DNA from 4 places in the Fodinicola feengrottensis genome. Region 3 is predicted to be linked to each of the others. Evidence: riboswitches for the same ligand, from Rfam matches in the RefSeq annotation. Region 3 holds a riboswitch; each other region holds the start of a gene.
What was found. A riboswitch is a leader RNA that binds a small molecule or an ion and turns the genes downstream of it on or off. The one in region 3 is predicted to bind thiamine pyrophosphate.
Positions count from the first base shown of each region.

Region 1: another riboswitch for thiamine pyrophosphate. It lies ahead of thiC (phosphomethylpyrimidine synthase ThiC); the one in region 3 lies ahead of ABD301_RS41530 (ECF transporter S component).
Region 2: another riboswitch for thiamine pyrophosphate. It lies ahead of thiD (bifunctional hydroxymethylpyrimidine kinase/phosphomethylpyrimidine kinase); the one in region 3 lies ahead of ABD301_RS41530 (ECF transporter S component).
Region 4: another riboswitch for thiamine pyrophosphate. It lies ahead of thiO (glycine oxidase ThiO); the one in region 3 lies ahead of ABD301_RS41530 (ECF transporter S component).

Region 1 is NZ_BAAANY010000009.1:502,982-508,637, reverse strand. It holds gene ABD301_RS14935 (alpha-keto acid decarboxylase family protein) at 1-903, shown strand, start outside; gene ABD301_RS14930 (IclR family transcriptional regulator) at 927-1,715, shown strand; gene thiC (phosphomethylpyrimidine synthase ThiC) at 1,719-3,359, opposite strand; TPP riboswitch at 3,352-3,479, opposite strand; gene ABD301_RS14920 (glycosyltransferase) at 3,546-5,627, opposite strand; gene ABD301_RS14915 (DUF998 domain-containing protein) at 5,624-5,656, opposite strand, start outside.
Region 2 is NZ_BAAANY010000023.1:5,857-11,512, reverse strand. It holds gene ABD301_RS28190 (Rne/Rng family ribonuclease) at 1-1,772, shown strand, start outside; gene ABD301_RS28185 (hypothetical protein) at 1,991-3,151, shown strand; TPP riboswitch at 3,200-3,289, shown strand; gene thiD (bifunctional hydroxymethylpyrimidine kinase/phosphomethylpyrimidine kinase) at 3,282-4,082, shown strand; gene ABD301_RS28175 (TenA family protein) at 4,082-4,759, shown strand; gene rplU (50S ribosomal protein L21) at 4,941-5,267, shown strand; gene rpmA (50S ribosomal protein L27) at 5,280-5,537, shown strand; gene obgE (GTPase ObgE) at 5,628-5,656, shown strand, end outside.
Region 3 is NZ_BAAANY010000055.1:37,650-43,305, forward strand. It holds gene ABD301_RS41525 (permease) at 1-860, opposite strand, end outside; TPP riboswitch at 965-1,069, shown strand; gene ABD301_RS41530 (ECF transporter S component) at 1,156-1,752, shown strand; gene ABD301_RS41535 (ABC transporter ATP-binding protein) at 1,753-3,168, shown strand; gene ABD301_RS41540 (energy-coupling factor transporter transmembrane component T family protein) at 3,165-3,911, shown strand; gene ABD301_RS41545 (DUF6191 domain-containing protein) at 3,900-4,238, opposite strand; gene ABD301_RS41550 (hypothetical protein) at 4,373-5,656, shown strand, end outside.
Region 4 is NZ_BAAANY010000012.1:1,673-7,328, reverse strand. It holds gene ABD301_RS18215 (pyridoxamine 5'-phosphate oxidase family protein) at 1-350, opposite strand, end outside; gene ABD301_RS18210 (helicase-associated domain-containing protein) at 417-2,759, opposite strand; gene thiE (thiamine phosphate synthase) at 2,767-3,423, opposite strand; TPP riboswitch at 3,460-3,572, shown strand; gene thiO (glycine oxidase ThiO) at 3,563-4,669, shown strand; gene thiS (sulfur carrier protein ThiS) at 4,666-4,866, shown strand; gene thiG (thiazole synthase) at 4,870-5,625, shown strand.

The DNA of each region.
Region 1 (5,656 bases), on a different contig from region 3:
GCCATCGGCAAGGGGCAACTCGACGAGCAGGCGGTCGACTGGATCGGCACCTACCTCGGGCCCGCGAGCGGTCCCGGCATCCGGGAGGCGGTCGAGGAATCGGACTGTCTGCTGGCCCTCGGAGTGGTTTTCTCGGACACCGAGACGGCCGGGTTCTCGGCCGTCCTGCCGGAGTCGGCGATGATCGTCGTACGGCCGGAAAACGCCACTGTGGCGGGCAAGCCTTTTGGTCCGGTGGCCGCCGCCGACGCTTTGCGTGCGCTGGCCCAGCTTTTCGGCACTCGTACGCACTCAACGACCGTCACCACCCGCGAACGCGCGGCGGACACTGACAAACTCACCCAGGATCCACTGTGGACAGAGGTAGCCGCGGCGATTCAGCCCGGAGACGTCGTCGTGGTCGATCAGGGCACGCCGTCGTTCGGGATGCTGGACCACCGGCTGCCCAGCGGGGTCAGCTACTTGGCCGGCACGTTGTGGGGATCGATCGGCTATTCGCTGCCCGCCGCGCTCGGCGCCGCGGTGGCCGCGCCGGACCGGCGGGTGCTGCTGCTGATCGGCGACGGTTCGCTGCAGCTGACCGCGCAGGAGCTCAGCACCATGGCCCGACAGCACGCGAACATCACTGTCGTGCTGGTCAACAACGCCGGCTACACCATCGAACGCGCCATCAACGGGCCGGCCGCGGTCTATAACGACATCGCGCACTGGGACCACACCGCACTCGTACGCGCCTTGTGCGGCCCAAACGTGCAGGTCAGGCCCGCGCGTACAGTCGGAGAGCTCCGTACCGCACTAGCCGCGGGCAACGGCTTGCGAGTCATCGAGGCCTACACCGACCCCCTCGACGTGCCCTCCCTGCTCGGCCGCTTCGTGGCCGCCGTAGGAGCCGCTCAGCACTGAACCCTCCCCATACAATCCCCACAATGAGCACCGAGCCGGCGAAGCAGCGGACCCGCAGCCCGATTTCCAAGGCGCTGGCGGTGTGCCTCGTGGTGGCCGACAGCACCGAGCCGCTCCGACTCGCTGACCTGGCCCAACGCACCGGGATGCTGCCGCCGACCGCGCTGCGGACGGTCGCGGAGCTGGTTGAGGCGGGGTGGGTGGCCCGGGACGGCTCGGATCGCTACCTGCTCGGGCCGGCGCTGCTCAAGCTGGCCCGGTCGCCGCTGCACGCCACTTCGCTGGCGGCGATGTCCCGGGTCGCGCTGCGCTGGCTGGCCGATCGGCTCGGGCTGATGGCCAACCTGCAGGTGCTGGAGAACTTCGACACCCGGATCGTTGCGGAGATCCGGTCCGTACGATATGCCCGGCTGGTCGATCGGGAAGGCGAGCGATGGCCGGCACATTCCACGGTCGCCGGGATTGTTCTGCTTTCCCAGCTGGTCGAGCCCGAACGCCGTCGCTATCTGACCGAGCTGAAATCCGCCGAGTCGCCGGAAGCCGCGGCGGCGCTCGCTGAGCTGTTGAGCAGCGTACGAGCACAGGTCACGCATTTCGACGACACCGTCGACCCGCTGCTCGCCGCGATGGCCTGCCCGATCGTCACCCCCGACGAGGCTTGTCACGGCGCGATCAGCATTGTCGGCGTACGCGCCGAAATGGCCGACCCGGACCTGCGCGACCGCTGCGAGGTCCGGCTCCGCACCGCCTGCGACGCACTCGCCCAGGCGATCAACAACCCGGACGTATCACTCCAGGGGCTGCTCTCCTGACCGCTACGGCTGGATGGTCGGAAGGTAGACGCGGTTGCCCCGGGCGGCGAATTCGACGGATTTCTCGGTCATTCCAGCGGCGATCGCGGCTTCGTCCGTCAGACCGTGTTCGTCGGCATAACGGCGTACGTCCTGGGTGATTTTCATGGCGCAGAATTTTGGCCCGCACATGGAACAGAAATGCGCCGTCTTGGCCGGCTCGGCGGGCAGCGTCTGGTCGTGGAAGGACCGCGCGGTATCCGGGTCCAGCGCCAGGTTGAACTGGTCGATCCAGCGGAATTCGAAGCGGGCCTTGGAAAGCGCGTCGTCCCGCTGCTGCGCGTGCGGGTGTTGCTTGGCGAGGTCAGCTGCATGGGCGGCGATCTTGTACGTGATCACGCCGGTCTTCACGTCATCGCGGTCCGGCAGTCCAAGGTGTTCTTTCGGCGTCACGTAACACAACATCGCGGTGCCGGCCTGGGCGATCATAGCCGCACCAATCGCGGAGGTGATGTGGTCGTACGCCGGCGCGATGTCGGTCGCCAACGGTCCAAGGGTGTAGAACGGCGCCTCGCCGCAGAGTTCCTCCTCCAATCGTACGTTTTCCACGATCTTGTGCATGGGCACGTGTCCAGGGCCTTCGATCATCACCTGCACGTCTTTTGCCCGGGCGATCGCGGTGAGCTCGCCCAAGGTCCGCAACTCGGCGAACTGGGCCGCGTCATTGGCATCCGCGATCGAACCCGGGCGCAGGCCGTCGCCGAGCGAGAAAGTCACGTCGTACGACCGGAAAATGTCACAGAGCTCGTCGAAATGCCTGTAGAGGAAGCTTTCCCGGTGATGGGCGAGGCACCAGGCGGCCATGATCGAACCGCCGCGGGACACGATCCCGGTGACCCGTTTTGCCGTCAGCGGAACATATCTGAGCAGCACGCCAGCGTGCACGGTCATGTAGTCGACGCCCTGCTCGCACTGCTCCAGAACGGTGTCGCGGTAGATCTCCCAGGACAGCTCGGTCGGATCGCCGTCGACTTTTTCCAGCGCCTGGTAGATCGGCACGGTTCCGATCGGCACCGGCGAGTTGCGCAGCAACCATTCCCGGGTTTCGTGAATGCGCTTTCCGGTCGAGAGGTCCATCACCGTGTCGGCACCCCAGCGGATCGCCCACACCAGCTTGTCGACCTCCTCGGCGATCGAGGAAGTCACCGCCGAGTTGCCGATGTTCGCGTTGATTTTGACCAGGAACTTCTTGCCGATGATCGCCGGCTCGGACTCCGGATGCCGGCGGTTGACCGGAATGACCGCCCGCCCGGCCGCGACTTCTTCACGTACCAGCTCGGGTTCGACGCCTTCGCGCAGCGCGCAGAAACGCATTTCCTCGGTGAGAACACCGGCTCTGGCGTAAGCCAACTGAGTGAGCGCACCACCCACCGGCCGGCGGTTCGCGATCCAGTCGGCCCGCTTTTCCCGCAGTCCACTGTGGACATCGATGGTCGCCGAATCATCTGTGTACGGCCCGGAAGTGTCGTAGACATCCAGATGATCGCCGTCGGTGAGCTCGATTCTGCGGACCGGAACCTGGAGATCTCCCAAGTAGACCTTATGCGAGCCGATGATCGGCCCGGTGGTCACGGCAGGGCTGACCCGTGCGTCGAGAGAGGTCATCGCCACATCCTTCCTACGCCGGCATTACCCGGTCAGGTTCGGGCGGTCGGCGGCACCGGGGTCTGTCGACTCCAGCCGCCCTCTCAGCCCGCTTCGGCGCGAGCTCCCGCGATGCTCTTCAGTTTTGTTGTCGGGGCCGAGGTTAACCGGGCGACCCGGCAATAATCAAGGGCCGCCCGGAAACCGTTATGCCGCTCGTACGAGCCGACGGGTTTCCCGCTCGACGCGGGACCGCGTTGGCTGAACCGACTCGTAGACCTGCTCGTACCGAGCCACTGTCTCGTCGATGCCATGTTGCGCGACCAACCGGCGGCCGGCGGCTCCCATCCGGGTCGCGGTGGCCGGATCGTCAATCAACTCGCGCACCCTCGCGGCCAGTTCGTCGACGTCTCCCGGCTCGAAAAGCCAACCTGTTTTCCCGGGACGTACCAGATGCGGCAACGCCATCGCGTTCGCCGCCACGACTGGTTTACCGGCGGCCATTGCTTCCATCGTGACCAGACTCTGCAACTCGGCGGTGCTGGGCATGCAGAAAACATCGCATCGAGCGTACGCGGCGGTCAGCTCGTCATCGCTGACAAAGCCGTGGAAAGTCACTCGGCTGGCGAGGCCGAGCCGGTCACTTAGCGCTTCCCATTCTGAGCGGCAGCCGCCGTCTCCCACTACCTCCAGTCGTACGTCCGGACGCTCCATCCGGGCCAATGCCCGCAAGAGATCGGGCACCCGCTTCTCTTCGTCCAGCCGGCCAACGAAAAGGATGGTTGGCTCGACGGAGGTGCCGCCGGACGGCTTGAAATGGTCGAGATCGATCCCGCACGAAATCGGGACGACCGGCTGACCCAGGTGGTGGTCGGTCAGCAGCTGAGCCGCCCGCGGAGTCGGCGTGGTCACCGCGTTTGCCTTGCGTAGGAAGCGATTCAGGTCGCTCCAAGCCAGCTTGCTGAGCGATGACCTGGTCCATTTCGGCATCCGGGTGTAGCCGAAAGCGTTGTCCGGCACGAAATGGTTGGTCGCCACCAGCGGCACCTGCCGACGCCGGGCCACTTTCGCCAACACCCGCCCCATCACGAAATGCGCCTGAACGTGAATGACATCCGGCCGCAGCTCGTCGATCAGCGCATCCACTGGGCCGGCGATTTGCCACGGCAGGCAAGTGCTCAGAGTCGGGTGGATAGGCGTGAGATAAGCCGGAAAACGGTGTACGGTGACGCCCGGTAAGGCCGGCAGCGGCACGTCCGGCTGAATTGTCTGCGGGCAGATTACGTGCACGTCGTGACCACGAGCGGCCAGCCCCATCGCCAGCCGGGCACCGAAATTCGCCGCGCCATTGATGTCCGGCGGGAAGGTGTCGGCGCCGATGAGAATGCGGCGCGGCGGGACGGCGGTCACAAGTGTCTCCTGTTCGTAGTGAGCGGACACCGGTTCGATGGCGACCCGGTTCCGGGCGAGCAGAACAATGCCGGCCACCGCGGTCGCCGCGGCCAGGATTTCCAGCGCCAGCACACCGGAAGTCGGTGCTGGCGTCTCGCCCAGCAGAGCCGCGCCAAGGCCGATCGACACCAGTGGGTCGAAAACCGTGACGGCCGCGATCACCACATCGGACGCACCACTGGAATATGCCTGCTGGACCAGATACGCACCGACCGTGACGGCCACCCCGATCCCGACAGCGGTCCCCAGCAACACCGGAATCCGTTGCGCGGCGAAGAATTCCTGAGCGCCGGCCCGTACAAGTGTCGAGACCAGGCCAAAAGCCATGCCGCCGCCGACCGCGCTGGACAGGCACCGGATCCGGCCGTTGGTCCGCCAGGCGATCGTGGCGGCCACCGCGACCAGCAAACCGATCAGGCCGATGGCGATGCTCTCCGCGTACCGTACGGTCGTACCGCCGACCGGCTGTTGCGCCGACACCACAACGAAAATCCCGATGCCACCGGCAACCGCGAGAGCGCCGGCGATCGCTGACCGGCTGGGCCGCCGACCGGTCGCCCTGGCGTTGAGGACGGTGGTCAGCGCGGGCGCCAGCGCGCCGATCGGCTGGACCACCGCGAGCGGGGCCAGCGCCAACGCGACCAGGTGCAGGCCGGTGCCGGCGCCGAGCATCGCGCTGCCGGACAGCCATTGCCGGTTGCGCAGCATCGCCGCGATGGTGCCCAGGCCCACCCGTTCGGACGGGCCGCTCGCTCGTACGCCTCGATGCTGCAGTCTCGCCGCCAGCGCGAGGAAAACCGCGGCCACCGCGGCGAACGAGATCGCCAATGCGATCATTTAAGGCCACCGTCCACTGTGGACACAGC
Region 2 (5,656 bases), on a different contig from region 3:
TCCGCGGCTCGACCCGGCTGGAGGCCAAGCGCCAGCGCCGCCGGGATGGCCGGGACCAGGGCCGCCGCCGCCCGCCGGTGCTCACCGAGGCCGAGTTCCTGGCGCGCCGGGAAGCCGTCGCGCGAACCATGGTCGTACGCCAGCGTGGCGAGCGCACCCAGATCGCGGTTCTTGAGGACGGCGTGCTGGTCGAGCACTACGTGACCAAGGCGTCCTCCACGTCGTACGCGGGCAATGTCTATCTCGGCCGCGTGCAGAACGTGCTGCCGAGCATGGAGGCGGCGTTCGTCGACATCGGTAAGGGACGCAACGCGGTGCTCTACGCCGGCGAGGTCAACTGGGACCTGGCCGGCATGGACGGCAAGCCGCGCAAGATCGAGCAGGCCCTCAAGTCCGGCGACGCGGTGCTCGTCCAGGTCACCAAGGACCCGGTCGGTCACAAGGGCGCCCGGCTGACCTCGCAGGTGAGCCTGCCCGGTCGTTTCCTGGTGTACGTGCCGGAAAATGAGATGACCGGGATCAGTCGTAAGCTGCCGGACAACGAGCGCAAGCGGCTGAAGACGGTCCTGAAGAAGGTTGTCCCGGAAAACGCCGGCGTCATCGTGCGTACGGCCGCCGAGGGTGCCAGCGAGGAGGAGCTGCGCGGCGACGTGGCCCGGCTGGAAGCCCAGTGGCAGGCGATCGTCAAGGCCCAGCAGGCCGCCGGCTCCAACGCGCCGACGCTGCTTTACGGCGAGCCTGACCTGGTGATCCGCGTCATTCGCGACATCTTCAACGAGGACTTCGCGTCGCTGGTGGTCTCCGGTGACGGCGGCAACGATGACGCTTGGGAGACCGTGCGTGAGTACGTCGGGCACGTCTCGCCGGATCTGGTCGAGCGACTTTCCCACCACACCGGCGAAAAAGACGTGTTCACCGAATATCGGGTGGACGAGCAGCTGGCCAAGGCGCTGGACCGCAAGGTCTGGTTGCCGTCCGGCGGTTCGCTGGTCATCGACCGCACTGAGGCGATGACGGTCGTCGACGTGAACACCGGCCGGTTTACCGGCCAGGGCGGCAACCTTGAGGAGACCGTCACCAGGAACAACCTGGAGGCGGCCGAGGAGATCGTCCGGCAGCTGCGGCTGCGGGACATCGGCGGCATGATCGTCGTCGACTTCATCGACATGGTCCTGGAAAGCAACCGTGAGCTGGTCCTTCGCCGGCTGACCGAGTGCCTGGGCCGGGATCGTACGAAACACCAGGTCGCTGAGGTCACGTCGCTGGGTCTGGTCCAGATGACCCGCAAGCGGGTCGGCCAGGGTCTGTTGGAGGCCTTCAGCGAGACCTGCGAGCACTGCCACGGTCGCGGGTTGATCATCCACACTGAGCCGATCGAGCACCACCAAGGTGGCGGTCAGCAGCAGCAACAGCAACGGCAGCAGCCGGAGGAGTCGACCGGCGGTGGGCGGCGCAAGCGCAACCGCGGCCGGTCCGGTTCGCCGGCGGCTCACGACGAGTCGTCGAACGGCGTGGTGACGGCGGACGAGCTGTCCACCGAGGACGACGACACTGTTTTGGCCACCACAGCTGAGGCTGGTGCGGTTGCCGAAGCCGTGCGGGACGCTGAGCCGGTGTCCGCCCAGCCAGCTCCGGAGGTTCCGGCCGTCGAAGCTGTTGTTGTGGAGGCCGCTGAGCCGGTCGCGGCGGCGCCGCAGGGGACCCGTCCTCGGCGGGCTCGTCGGGCCGCCTCTCGACCCGCCGGTCCGCCACCGGTGCCGGTCGGCAGCTGACAGTTCGAAGAACGCCCCTTTCTCGCACTTCGGGAAAGGGGCGTTTTGCTGTGTTCGTACGGCCGGATGGTGACAGTCCCGCAAGACCGTTTGGTTTTCGCGCCCAGATCGCCTTGGCTCAGCGGCCAGATCGTGGTTGGCTGCCCGCTGTAGCGTGAAACAACCAGCCCTGGAGCCCGCCGATGTCTCAGGATTCCTTTACGTCAACGGAAAACCCGGTGACCAGGAGGCGGTTGATCACGGCCGCCGCGGCGGCCGGTGGCGCGGTGCTGGGAGCCACCGCCGTGCCAGCGCCGGCGGCGGCCGCTGACCCGAGCTTGTATTCGGTCGCGCTGGACAGCTTTCCGGGTGCCACCGACGACGCGAAACTGGACTCGGCGTTGAGTTATGTGGCCACGCAGACGTACAAGCCGACCATTCAGCTCGGCACCCGGCAGACTACTTTCGGCAAAACCAGGCTGCTTTTCGACGGTTTCAGCATCAGTGGGCCGGCCGGGGTGGGCACCGAGTTCAGCTTCACGAACAAGGTGAAGATCAGTACACCCGGCACCGGCTGGCTGGATGTGCCGGCGCCCAAGGTCAGGGGCATTTATATCGGCGGGCTCTGTTTTGAAGGTGACTCGAACACGACTTTTTTCGTCGACCACGACAACAATGGGCCGGTGCTGTGGGCGTCCACCATTCGTGATGTGGGATTCAATCTCTTCAGACATGTCATCTGGGGTGCTCACGATGCCGTCACTTTCGACGGTTTCTGGGACGTGAACAACTGCTACGACACCGAGTTCAAGCTGTGGGGATCGGACAGCAACTACTTCACCAACGGGTTGCTGATCGATTCCCCGAACACCGGCACCGGCAACCGCTATCACGTGTGGGCGCCCTGGCTCGGTAAGACGACCTTCGGACCGATGTTCATCACCGGCAAGGCGAACACTACGCCGATGCGCATTGACGGCGGTCGCGGAATTGTCGTACAAGCGGCACGTTTCGAGGCGCAGCAAGGAAATCCAACGCTCGGATCGCAGCTGCTGATCACCGGCGGCACCTTCGTACGGATCCGCGACCCGTGGTTCTTCAACGGCATGTCGGCGGCTGGCTCGACCGGCCACAGCACTCCGGCGTACGACAAGGGAATCGTCACCATCACCGGCGGCTCGAATATCGTGATCGACGGCGCGATGTTCAGCGACGGCGACGGTAACCAGACGGGTGCGACAGCAGCCGGCACCCCGCACGTCTACGTCGGCGGTGGCACCGGAGTCCGCCTTCGCAACCTGCAGGCCTCGACCTCGGACCAACTGAGGGTCGTACGAGCGGCAACGGTCAACGCGTCCGCGATCGTCACCGACCCGGACGTGACCGTGACGGTCGGCTGACGTGCGCACCACTCGCCACCGATCCACTGCGTGAGATAGCGTGGGGACGGAGTGACGGCGGGGTGCCGCGAGGCTGAGATCACACCCGTCGAACCTGATCTAGTTAAGACTAGCGAAGGGACCGTCGCGAGTGATTCCGCATGTGTTGACGATCGCCGGCACCGATCCCAGTGGTGGCGCCGGCATCCAAGCCGATCTGAAGACGTTTTCCGCGCTGGGCGGTTACGGCATGGGCGTGGTGACCGCCGTGGTCGCGCAGAACACCCAGGGCGTCAGGGGAATTCACCCCATTCCGGCGGCTTTCATCGGCGAGCAGCTGGATGCCGTTTTTGATGACGTACGGGTAGATGCCGTGAAAACCGGCATGCTGGGTGACGCCGACGTAATCCGTACGGTCGCCGCCGCGATTGCCAAACACCGGCCGAAATACGTGGTCGTTGACCCGGTTATGGTGGCCAAGAGCGGGCACCGGCTGTTGCCGGCCGACGCGGTGACGGCGCTGCGCGAGGAGTTGTTCCCGCTGGCGGACCTGATCACGCCGAACCTGCCGGAGGCAGCGGATCTGTTGGCCGAGAAGGAGGCCGTCGACTTGCTGGAGATGCATTTCCAGGCTGGGCGGCTGCGGGCGTACGGTCCGGCCGTGCTGCTCAAGGGTGGACATTTGGCGGGGGACGAGAGCATTGACATCCTGCTGGACGACGAGCCGATCGAGTTTTTCGCGCCACGGGTGAGAACTCGGAACACGCATGGCACCGGGTGCACTCTTTCGGCCGCGTTGGCCACCCTGCGGCCAACGCGTCCTGACTGGGTTTGCACTGTCAGGGACGCGAAAAACTATCTGACCGGGGCGCTGGCGGCGGCCGACCGGCTGGACATCGGCACCGGGCACGGGCCGCCGCACCATTTCCACGCGATGTGGAAGGACCAGTAGTGACCGATTTCTGCCCTCAGGTGTGGGAAAAGATCCAGCCGCTGCTGAAGGCGACGCTGGATCATCCGTTCAACCGCGAGTTGTCCGCGGGCACCCTTTCCGCCGATATCTTTCGCTTCTATCTCATTCAGGACGCCCGCTATCTCGCCGACTTCTCCCGCGCGCTGGCCCATGCGGCGGCGATCGCTCCTGACCCGGACGACGCGGCCTTCCTCGCCGGCAGTTCGGCGAACGTCATCACCGTCGAGCGCGGCCTGCACGAGCGGTATCTCGCGCGCTACGAGGGGGTCGACAACGTCCCGACCTCGCCGAGCGCGACGGCGTACAACAACCATCTGCTGGCGGCCGCGCAACGCGGTGGCTTCGGGCTGATGATGGCGACGGTGTTGCCGTGCTTCTGGATCTATGAGTACGTCGGGCGGGCCATCCACGCCGAGCAGAGCGGCGCGCCGAACCCGTATGGCGAGTGGATCCAGACGTACGCGGATGACGGTTTCAGCCAGTCGGTGGCGCGGGCCAAGGACATCGCCGACCGGGCGGCCGCGTCGGCCAGTGCGTACGAGCGGGCGGCTATGGTGGAAGCGTTCGTCCGCTCGGCTGAGTACGAGTGGATGTTCTGGGACTCCGCTTACCGCCAGGAAGTCTGGCCGACGGCCGGATTCGCCATCCAGGAGTGAGTTTGACCGCACTCGCGGCACAGACGTACCCTCGATGGCTGGTGCGCCGAGAGCACGCCGTAAGATGTAACGCAGTCATGTGTGCCGGCCAACTTTGGTCCGGAGCGCACGCCATCAGGGACCGCGAGCGTGGATAGCCACTGCTTGCGGAGCGAGCAGCGGTGAGGAGCACGACGTCGAGATGTACGCCATCGTCAAGACCGGCGGCAAGCAGTACAAGGTCGCCGAGGGGGATGTGATCGAGGTCGAGAAGCTCGTGGCCGCGCCCGGTGAGGCCGTCACTCTGCCGGCCCTGCTGGTGGTGGACGGCGAGGGTGACTCGCTCACCGTCACCCACGACTCGGACGCGCTTGCCGGCTACACGGTCAGCGCCGAGGTCGTCGGCCACGGCCGTGGCCCGAAGATCAAGATCCACAAGTTCAAGAACAAGACCGGCTACCACAAGCGCCAGGGTCACCGCCAGCACCTCACCCAGGTGAAGGTGACCGGGATCGCGACCGGAAAGTAGGAGTTAGCAGATATGGCGCACAAGAAAGGCGCATCGTCCTCGCGCAACGGTCGCGACTCGAACGCGCAGCGACTTGGGGTGAAGCGGTTCGGTGGCCAGCTGGTCAATGCCGGCGAGATCATCGTCCGCCAGCGGGGCACCCATTTCCACCCGGGGGACCTGGTCGGTCGCGGTAAGGACGACACTCTGTTCGCGCTTGCCGGCGGTCACGTGTTGTTCGGTCAGAAGCGCGGTCGCAAGACCGTGAACATCGTGCCGCCGGCCGAATAGGCGCGCTGGCACACAGACACACTTCTGCGAGGCGGGCCGGAGCTGATCCGGCCCGCCTCGTTGGTGTTCAAAGAAAGTAAGGAGTTCGACGTGGCAGCATCCGGCGGTCATTTTGTCGA
Region 3 (5,656 bases):
AGCCGCGCGGTGAGCGAGAACTGAGTCAGCGACGCGGCCACAAAGGCGTCCGCCTCCGAGCAGATGGACAGCACCACCGCGAGCACCGCGAGGCCGACCACGGCCAACACCGGGTTGTGCGCGATGGTCGCGAGCACCGAGGCCGGTACGAGCACATTGAGTGTCGCCGCGGTCAGCCCGCCCACCACCAGGAAGCCGCCAGCGGGCAGGAAGTCGGCGCGGGCGGTCTCCAGAAACGCCTGCCAACGCGGCATCCCGGTCAGCGCAGCCCGGCGCGGCAGCCGGATCCACTCCGGCCTGCCGATCCGCAGCCACAGCCAGCCCATCGCCACCGAGGTCAGCACCGACGCGGTGAACCGGGCCACCACCATCATCGGCTGGCCCGGGAAGGCGACCGCGGTGGCGACCAGCACGATCGGGTTGATCGCCGGGGCGGACAGCAAGAAAGCGAGCGCCGCGGCCGGTGCCACCCCCCGGCGCATCAGGCCGCCGGCAATCGGCACCGAGCCGCACTCGCAGCCCGGCAGCACCATCCCGGCCACGCCCGCCACCGGCACCGCGAGCACGGCCCGGGACGGCAGTACGCGAGCGAAGAAGTCCGGTGGAACCAGCACCGCCAGGCCAGCGCTGATCAGCACACCCAGCACCAGGAACGGCGTCGCCTGGACCACGATCGAGACAAAGACCGTCGCCCAGGTCTGCATGATCGGGGCGGTGAACGCGCCAACCACCAGACCACGGAAGGCGACGATGCCCACACAAACGAGGATCAGCGCGTACAAAGACCAGGGCCGTGGCGACTTTTCCGGAGAGGGCTCGTCGGTAGTCGGCTCGAGCGTACGAACCTCAGGGGACGGCACCTCGCCAGCGTAGCCGGCCGGTTTTCTCGCCCTGGCGGTTGTCCACAGGCTTTACCGGCCCTTTTCCCTCGATGAACCAATGCTGGCGTGTTACGGTCGCCGGGTCAGTACGACAGGGGAGCGCCGGACGCGCTGAGAGTGCGGGACAACCGCAGACCCTCAGACCTGATCTGGGTAATGCCAGCGCAGGAAGTCGATTCATCCGCTTCCGCTGCGATGCCGCATGCGCGGTTCCGTAGTGGATGCCGGATGAGCGTCGAAGCACTCCTCCTTCGAGCCAGAAGGAGGCCCACCCATGGCCAGCACCACCCTCCCACCCAGCCGCCGATGGCGAACCGTCGACATCGTGGTGACCGCGATCGTCGGCGTCGTCTTCGGTGCCGTTTTCTTCGGCTGGGGACCCGTCTACAGCCTGCTGTCCGTGCCGCTCAAGGGCGTCGCACCCCTTACCGGGCTGCTGTCCGGGGTGTGGTTCATCCCGGCCGTGCTGGCCCCGCTGCTGGTCCGCCGGCCGGGCGCCGCGCTGTTCGCGGAGCTGCTGGGCGCGGTCGTCGAGATGGTGATGGGCGGCCAGTACGGCTTCGCCACCCTGCTGTCCGGACTCGCGCAGGGCCTCGGCGCCGAGCTCGTCTTCTTCGCCTTCCGCTATCGCTCGTACTCGCTGCCGACCGCGCTGCTGGCCGGCGCCGCGAGTGGCCTGGGCTGCGCGATCGTCGACGTGATCGTGTCGTACGCGGGCTTCGACCTCGGCTGGAAGGCGACCTACACGGTGGCCTGCATGGTCGGCGGGTTGGTGTTGGCCGGGCTGGTCTCGTGGCTGATCGCCCGTGGGCTGAGCGCGACCGGCGTGCTGTCGGCGCTCGCCGGCGGCCGCAAACAGACCCGGGTTTAGGTGCCTGGCAAGGACATTCGGCTGGCTGGCTGGGGATGGCGGCATCCGGGCCGCAAGGCGTGGGCGGTCCGGGGTGTCGACCTCAGCATCCAGCCGGGCGAACGAGTGCTGCTGCTGGGCGCTTCCGGTGCCGGCAAGAGCACGTTGTTGCGTGGGCTGGCCGGATTGCTGGATCCAGAGGTCGGAGACGAGGACGGTGTCCTTCAGATCGCTGGAGAACACCCGCGAGCGGCGGCCGAGCCGGTCGGCTATCTTCAGCAGGATCCAGAAAGTCAGCTGGTGATGGCCCGCTGCGGCGACGATGTGGCCTTTGGGCTGGAAAACCTCGCCGTACCAGCGCGGGAGATCTGGCCGCGAGTGGACGCCGCGCTGTCGACGGTCGGCTTCGGCTATCCGCGCGACTGGCCGACCGCCGCTCTTTCCGGCGGTGAGCAGCAGCGGCTCGCACTGGCCGGGGTTTTGGCTCAGCGGCCGGGTTTGCTGCTGTTGGACGAGCCGACCGCGAACGTCGACCCGGAAGGCGCCACCTCGGTACGCAAGGCCATCGACGCGGTGTTGGACGACACCGGCGCCACGCTCGTCCTGATCGAGCACCGCGTCGCCGAGTCGCTCGCGCTGGTCGACCGGGTGGTGGTGCTGTCCCCTTCGGGCGTACTGGCTGACGGTCGTCCGGACGACGTGCTGTCGACTCAGGGCGACGCGCTGACGGCTGCTGGTGTGTGGGTGCCCGGTGCGCCCGTACGAGCGCGCCGCTCCCCCACCAGCGATCGCGTTTCGTTGCTGTCGGCCGCTTCCGTACGAGTCGATCCGTCCATTGTGGACGACGTCTCGGTCAGCCTGCGGACCGCCGAGGTCACCGCGATCACCGGCCCGAACGGCGCCGGCAAGACGACCCTCGCGCGAGTGCTGGGCGGGCTCGTACGCCCGTCCGGCGGCCATGTCGAGGGCACCCCTGAATTGTCCGGCACCGACCGCAGACCGCCGTGGAAATGGCGGGCAAGTGACCTCGCCGGCCGGATCGGCGCGGTTTTCCAGGACCCCGAACACCAGTTCCTCACCGGCCGAGTCTGCGACGAGTTGTTGTTGCGTACGAAGGATGTTCGTCGAGCCGATGAGCTGTTGGCCAGGCTGCGGTTGGAAAAATTGGCCGCTGCGAACCCGTTCACCCTGTCCGGCGGAGAACAGCGCCGGCTCTCGGTCGCGACGGCTTTGGTGGCCGCGCCGGCTTTGCTGATTCTGGACGAGCCAACCTTCGGCCAGGACCGGAACACCTGGACCGAGTTGGTCGAAATGCTGGACGCCCTGCGCGCCGAGGGCGTCGGCATCGCGGTCGTCACCCACGACACCGCCTTCACCGAGGCGCTGGCCGACCGGGTGCTCTGGATGTCCGCCGGTCACCTGGAGCCCGCCGAATGACGACTTTCGCCCGTACCGCACCGGCTTTTCTGCACCGCCGCAACCCGGTCGCCAAACTGGCCGCCGGCCTGGTCGTCGCGGCCGCCGCGCTGGCCGCCCGCGACCCGGTCACCCCGGCTCTGCTGCTCGTCGGCTGCCTGGTCGCGCTGCCGCTGACTGGCCTCGGACCGGCCGCACTGGCCCGCCGCACCGCGGGCGTCCTGCTCGGGGCGCTCTCGGTTGGCCTCGCGAACGCGCTTTTCGGCAGCCCAGGCGGATGGGCAGTCGGCGGCGCGCTCGCGATGCGGGTGCTCGCGATCGCGCTTCCCGGCGTGCTCATGTTGTCCACCACCGACCCCACCGACCTGGCCGACTCGCTCGTCCAGCAACTGCGCGCACCGGCCCGGTTCGCGTACGGGTCACTTGCCGCGCTCCGGCTGCTTCCGTTGCTGGCAACCGAATGGCAGACAATCGGGCTGGCCCGGCGGGCTCGCGGCGTGTCTTCCGGCGGAAATCCGGTAATTGCCGTAAGACTGCTCTTCGGCCGGGTTTTCACGCTGCTGGTCGGCGCGATCCGGCGCGCCAGCAGAATCGCGGCGGCAATGGACTCGCGCGGCTTCGACTCGCGGCTGCCTCGTACATACGCGCGCCAGCAAACCGTCGGCGGCACGGACGTACTTCTGTTGCTGGTAGCGGTATCGCTCGCGGTGGCCGCCACCGCGGTGAGCATTGCTGTGGGCAGCTGGCAGCCGTTAGTCAGCTGAGGGAAGGTTCTTGTCTGGCCGAAGAACGAGGTTGGCAACGTTGTTGTCGAGGTCGATCCTGGTCCGCGGCGGGGCACCGTCGCTTTCTTCCTCGCGCTGCATCAGCGACGACTGCTTGAAGTCACGGCGATATGGTTTGGTGCCACGAAAAGCCAACTCGAACTCGTCGAGGCCGGCGCCGGTGATCGACATCGCGCCGAACATCTCCGGGTCGCGGCGCTTGCGCCACGGCAGCCAGCCGAGCCGCTTCACCACCAGCTTCTCGAAGGCTGCCGCCACGAGAAGCAACAGCACCAGGGCCGGGATCACCAAAGCGGCCGCTGTCATCACATCCACTTCCCCCTAACTCCGCCACGGCCACTTTGGTTCCGACCGGTCCACGCGAGCACATTTCGGCTATATCTCGGCTATATGTCCGGTCTATATGGTGATGAGTCCGTGCACCTGAGCCGGAGGTCGACATGCGCAGGCGTTCGCTCCCACTAATCGCGGCCGCACTGCTGGTGGCCGGCTTGTTGATCGCCACTCCCGCCCAGGCGGCCACCGGGCCGGCACTGTCCGCTTCGACACTGTCCGCGATGACCTTGACAGACAACGGCAGTTTCCCCGTGGTGACTGGACAACGCAACGCCGTGGAGGCAGCGGGCGCGCCGCTTACGGTGGTGCGGCTGAACACGATCATCGCCGGCGGCTACGACACCCGGGCGATCTGCCATCCGACCGACCTGCGGGTCACCGCGAGCGTGGCCGGTTTCTGTTGGACCACCACCGACGACAGCACCACGACCTGGTATCCGCAGGGCATCACCGGCAGCGGCGACGGCGTCAACGGCTCGGTGCTCTACCCGCCCTGCGATGGCTGCGCTGGACGGAAAATCGTCGCGGTGAGCTGGCACGGCACCAATGACGCGCTGGCCCGGGTCACTTTCGTCGATGTCGCCAATGGCACGTACCGGCATGTGCTTCTCGTCGAACCGGACAGCGCCTCGACGCGTTTTCACGCCGTAGAAAGCCATGCCGACGGCATCATGTGGTACGGAAACAAGCTTTTCCTGGTCAGCGGCGGAACCCGGGTCGTACGCGTCTTCGACCTGACACATTTCTGGCAGATGAGCAGCACCACGTCCGGCGCGGTCGGTTGTACCGCGACGATCTGCTCGGCGGCGTATTCCGGCTTCGCGCTGCCGGAAATCGGCTACTACCAGTTCCCGGACGCGGCGGGCTGCGAACCGTTGCGTACCAACGATCCCTCCGCGCCCACCCATCCCTGCTTCACCAGCGTCTCGCTCGACCGGTCCACCGTCCCCGACTCGCTGGTCACCAGCGAATACGACGACCAGGGTCCACAGGGCCGCATCCTGCGCTGGCCCCTGGACGCCAGCACAGCACAGCTCAAACCCGGAGCGGACGGGCTCGTACGCCCCAGTCAAGGCTGGACTTCGCCCGTCTTCCGTATGCAGGGAGCCGTTTTCACCGGCGGCCACGGCATTATCTCAGGCCTGTGCCCCAACGGCGAGCCACCAGTCAGCAACATGCCGGCCGGCCCCAACAACGAGGCCGTCTACCACGGTTTCGCCAAGGCCTGCCTACATAAGGCGACTATCTCCGCGGACGGAACCCTCGACGTGCACTATTGGACGACGGCGCCCCTGAATTCGGAAAATGTCAGCTACTGGCCATCGAGCGGCGAGCTCTGGCTGCTCAACGAATTCCGCGGCTCCACCGACACATACGTGAATCCGCCC
Region 4 (5,656 bases), on a different contig from region 3:
ACTTCGGCGATGTCGGCGTGGAAGCTGTCGTCGTCCGGTCCGGCGGCGATCGCCCGCCCGGCGATTTTCGCCTCGCCCGGCCACTGCGCCTCGGCGCCCTCGACCGGGTCGACGGTGCTGCTGTGCAGCGCGAACCGCGGATCCCGGCGCAGGTCCGCGCCCTTGCGCGCCTTCGGCATCGAGCCGAAACCCAGCTCTCCGGCTTCGAAGACCGTCTCGATGCCGGAGATCCGCGGCGACCCGTCGGCACGCAGGGTCGCGATCGTCTTGTGTTTGTGAGCGTCGAACAGCGCTCGTACGCGCCGCGCGAACTCCGGCTCCGCCGCTTCCACGTCCCGCCACGCCGTCATGTGTTCATCGTCGCACCGAGCACCGACAGAACATGACCCCCACTGAAAGGCCGGGTCTGACGGAAATCAGTCGGTGACGGGTTCGACGGACAGGATCCGGCTGAGGGTGAAGGCGCGGTCGTCTTCGCGGAGCCGGCAATATGCGTGCAGGACCGCGCCGTCGAGTTCGATCTGCTCGATCACCCGGCGGCTGTGGCCGCCGTTCTGGGTGACGTAGTCGATGCTGACCGGCCGCTGCTCGTCGATCGCGTCGGCGAGGATCCGCAGGTCGCTGTCGCTCAGCCGGCGAGCCTGCGGGCGGAGCAGGTTCGTGGTGTTCGACGGCGGGGTCAGCGCCGCGTCGTGGTCCGAGCTGGCCAGCAGCAGCCGAGCCAGTTCGGCCGGATCGGTCGTCCGGGACACCGTCGCGGTCCGGCGCTTCCCGGCTGGATCGGCACGGTGGTGCACGACACGTTCCAGCATCGGTACGCCGTCGGCGGACTCGGCGACCGGCGCGAAACCGGCCGTACGCAGCGCATCCAGCGTCTCGGCGAGCGGTCGCGGGCTGGCTACCACGGTCGGCGCGAGCGTCCATAACCCAAGAGCGCGTAACCGCCGGTCCGCCACGATTTCGGTCAGCAGCGCGGCATCTTCCGAGCGCAGGCAGCAAGCCACCTCGACCGCGCGGATGCCTCCGTGGGTACGACCGACATCGCGGATCAAGTAGCCCAGCGGCTGCGGCAGCGAACCGCTCGCGGCCGCCTCCAGATCGCCGAGCAGGTCCTCCAGCGGATAGCCGGAGTCGAGCGCGCGCCGGACGCTCGCCGGGGAGAACCGCCAGGTCGACGCGGTGCCGCGAGTCTCCCGATCGGCCACCAGATCCAGCAACGCCCGCAGCTGAGCGCTCGGGGTGCCGCTCACCACGGCGGTTAGGTCGGTCTGCAGTCGTACGGTGTGCTCGGTCTCACCGACGCCGTCGAAGGCCTTGCGTAGTCCGTCCTGATCCTCGGCCAGCAACGCGAGACCGGCCGGGCTGACCGCCTCCGCGCCGATCACCCCGAGGAGAACCGCTTCCTGCCAGGTCGCCCACCCGTCGTCCGAGGTGAGGTCGTCCGGCCAACAGGCCGGCGCGGCCCAGAACCCGGCGGTGACCGCTCTCTCGCCGTTGACCGCCTCCCCAGTGGCCGCAGCGACCCGCAGGATGTTCCGGCGCAAAGGCGAAATGTCCAGGTCAGGGTGGGTGACCTTGTCAGGGGACGCCGGCGCGGGCAGGGTCCACCAGGTCGACAGCAGGTTCGCCAGCTGGTCGGCCGGGTCCAGCAGCCGCCAGTCGTCGTACGCCTCGGTGGGCGACAGCGCCTTGTCGGTCACGGCCAGCAACTCAGCGCTCAGGGCCAGTCGTACGACGGCGTTGACCTCCGCGGCGGTGGCTTCGACAGTCTTCGCGACCCGGCGTCGTTCTTGTACGTTCAGCCTCCCGCTCTTCAGCGACGGGATCGGCTTGCGACCGGCCTGGTCGAGGATTTCGGTGACCAACCGCAGGAATCGGCCGGCCGCCGCGAGCGAGTCCTGGGCGACCAGGGCAGGCTCGACCGGCCAGTGCTCGACCTCTGGCCGGCGCGGCTCGAAAGGCGCGGTGAAACCGCCGTCCCGCAACGCGAGCATGACCTCCGAGGGCATCACCAGCTCAGTGTTGTCCCACATGCTCACGAAAAGCAGGCCGCGGGCCACCGCCCAGTCCAGTGGCGACACGTTGTTTTTCGCTCGTACGGCTGGATAGTCGAACTTGCTGATGGCCTGACCGGTCTCGGCGGTTTCGGCCAGGATGGCCTGGATCTCGTCGTCGCCGTGCCCGACGATCGATCGCACCCGCTCCGGATCGCCGAGCGCGGCCAGCAGCGCGTCGACTATCTCGGCCTTCAGCCGCGGCCGGGGGATATTGAGGGCGAGCAACATCTTGCCGAGGGCGTCGACGGTCCGGTCCGGCAGCAGGTCGGCCAGCGGCGGGCCGAGACCGAGCGGGGGATCCCACGCCATCCGCGCCGCTGCTACCAGCCGCAAGGTCCCCACCGTCGCGCCGTGGTCGGCGACCAGCCGGGGCTGGTTGCCACCGGTGTCTTCGGTGACCAGTGCGTACGAGCGGAGGACGGCCAAGCAGCGCTGCAGGTCCTCGTCCCGGCTGCGGACACCCATCAGGTGCGCCAAGTCCTTCACCGACGGCTGGTCGCCAAGCGCGGCCAACGCCTCACACACCTGCAGGGTGGGCAGGTCGACCTGGTGCAGGGCACGAACGACCGAGCGGGGATTGTCCAGCCGGGCGCTGAGTTCCTGCAGCGATCGCGGCGCCGGCTCGGCGGTCACGTCCGGGCGCAGTGCGAGCAGATCGGTCAGGCCCTCGATTCCGAGCCGCCGCAGGGTCGCGGTGTCCACGTGGTTGTCAGCCCTCCTTACGCAGTCGGATGGCGAACCGCTCGGCGGCCGCACGTGGATCGTCGGCGTCGGTAATCGCTCGTACGACCACCACCCGGCGCGCGCCGGCGGCGATCACCTCGTCCAGCCGGTCCGCGTCGATGCCACCGATCGCGAACCACGGCCTCGCGGTGCCGCTGGCGGCCGTCTCCCGTACGAGATCGAGCCCGGCCGCTGGCCGCCCCGGCTTGGTCGGTGTGGTCCAGCACGGTCCGGTGCAGAAATAGTCGACGCCGGGCTCGGTCGCACCGGCTGCCGCCTGTGCTGGATCGTGTGTCGACCGGCCGATCACCACATCGTCGCCGACGATGCGGCGGGCCCAGGAAACCGGCAGGTCGTCCTGTCCGAGATGCAGGACATCGGCACTGGCCGCGAGCGCGACGTCGGCCCGGTCGTTGACCGCGAGCAGCGCGTTGTGGCGCTCACACGCCGCCGCCAGGACCTCCAGCGCCGCCAGTTCCTCTCGCGCTTCGAGCGGGCTCTTGTCTCTGAGCTGTACGACATCGACGCCACCAGCGAGCGCGGCGTCCACGAACGCGGCGAGATCGCCGCGCTCGCGGCGCGCGTCCGTACACAAATAGAGCCGGGCGTCGGCAAGGCGCCGCCGGGGATCGCGGTTCGGCATGCCCTCACCGTAGCGATCTCTCGGGTTAGAGTGAGAGCTGGTCCGCACGGGAGTCCGGGGTTATCCGGGCTGAGAGGAAGCGATCACCCGCTTCGACCGTCGAACCTGATCCGGGTCATGCCGGCGCAGGGAGCGTGGAATGCCGAGAACTGTGGTCGTGGTGGGCGGTGGTGTCATCGGCCTGTCCATTTGCTGGCGCGCGGTGGCCGCCGGCTGGTCGGTGACGTTGGTCGATCCGGCGCCCGCGTCGGGAGCCTCATACGTCGCCGGCGGGATGCTCGCGCCGATCACCGAGGCCTGGCCCGGCGAGGAGAGCCTGCTCGCGCTGGGCGTCGAGTCGGTGCGGCTCTGGCCGTCGTACGCGGCTGAGCTCGCAGCCGCTGCGGGCGTGTCGGCTGGGCTGCGAAAAGACGGCACGATCGTGGTCGCCGCCGACGGTTCCGATCGGGCCGAGCTGGATCGGCTCGCGTCCTATTTGGACAGTCTGGGCCGCCGTGTCGAGGTGCTGCGGGCGCGGGACGTACGAGTGCGGGAGCCGGCGATCGGTGGCCCGGTCCGTGGCGGTCTGGCGATGCCGGACGACTACTCCGTCGACAATCGACAACTGCTGGATGCCTTACGCAGAGCCATTTCTGGCGTTCCGCACGTCGCCGAGGCGGCTGCGGACGTACGCGCCGGCCGGGTTTTGTTGGCCAGCGGTCGAACGGTCGAGGCTGACGTGGTGGTCCTCGCCGCCGGCGCTTGGAGCGGGCAGATCTGTCGCCGGCTCAGCAAGGTGATTCGGCCGGTCAAAGGCGAAATCCTGCGATTGAGGGCTCGGGTCGGCGCGGTCGGGCCGCCGCGTCGGACGGTGCGAGCGCTGGTCGGTGGGCGGCACGTCTATCTCGTACCGCGGGACGACGGCGGACTGGTGCTGGGGGCCACTCAGTACGAGGCGGGTTTCGACACGACGGTGACCGTCGGCGGCGTGCGCGATCTGTTGGCCGACGCCGAGCGGGTGATGCCGGCGATTGGGGAGTACGAGCTGGTCGAATGCATCGCAGGGTTGCGACCCGGGTCGCCGGACAACCGGCCGCTGGTCGGCTGGCTGGAGCCGGGATTGGTGGTCGCGACCGGCCATCACCGCAACGGAATCCTGCTCGCGCCAGTCACCGCGGACCTGGTGGTCGCGACGCTGGCTGGCGCTGATCCACCGGATTCCTTACGGCCGGACCGGCATCTGTCGTCTGTGAAGGGGAGTCAATGAAAGCGCAGGTCAACGGGTCATTCCGAGAGCTCGCCGAGGGGGCCACGGTGGCTTCGGTGGTGGAGCTGTTGGGCATCGTGACCGGCGGCATCGCGGTGGCGTTGGACGACGCGGTGGTGCCGCGCTCGGAATGGGGCAGCACGCCCGTACTCGATGGCAGCCGCGTCGAGATCCTGACCGCCACACAGGGAGGGTGAGCGATGGACGATCCGCTGGTGATCGCTGCTCGGGAGTTCTCGTCGCGGCTGGTGATGGGTACGGGCGGCGCATCGAGTCTGGAGTCGCTGGAGCGCGCGCTCGTAGCCTCTGGGACGGAGTTGACGACGGTGGCGATGCGCCGCGCGGACGCCGTCGGCCAGACCGGGGTGTGGGAGTTGCTCGCCCGGTTGGGCATTGAGCCGCTGCCCAACACCGCGGGCTGTCGGACGGCAGCGGAGGCCGTGCTGACCGCTCGGCTCGCACGCGAGGCGCTGGGCACTTCGTGGGTGAAGCTGGAAGTCGTCGCGGACGACCAGACGCTGTTGCCGGATCCGCTGGAGTTGTTGGACGCGGCGGAACAGCTGGTCGAGGACGGTTTCACGGTCCTGCCGTACGCGAACGACGACCCGGTCCTCGCGTTGCGGCTCGAACAAGCCGGTTGCGCGGTGGTGATGCCGCTGGGCTCGCCGATCGGTACCGGACTAGGCATCCGGAACCCACACAACATCGAGCTCATCGTGGCCCGCGCCGGCGTCCCGGTGATCCTCGACGCCGGTGTCGGCACCGCTTCCGACGCCGCTCTCGCGATGGAACTCGGCTGCTCGGCCGTGCTCATGGCCACGGCCGTGACCAGGGCAGACGACCCCGAACGAATGGCCGTCGCGATGCGCCTGGCCACCGAAGCCGGCCGCCACGCGTACCGGGCCGGCCGCATCCCCAAACGTTTCTGGGCGCACGCATCCTCCCCCTCCCGCTAGCCCCTCCAACCCGGTGGGACGGGAATGTCGG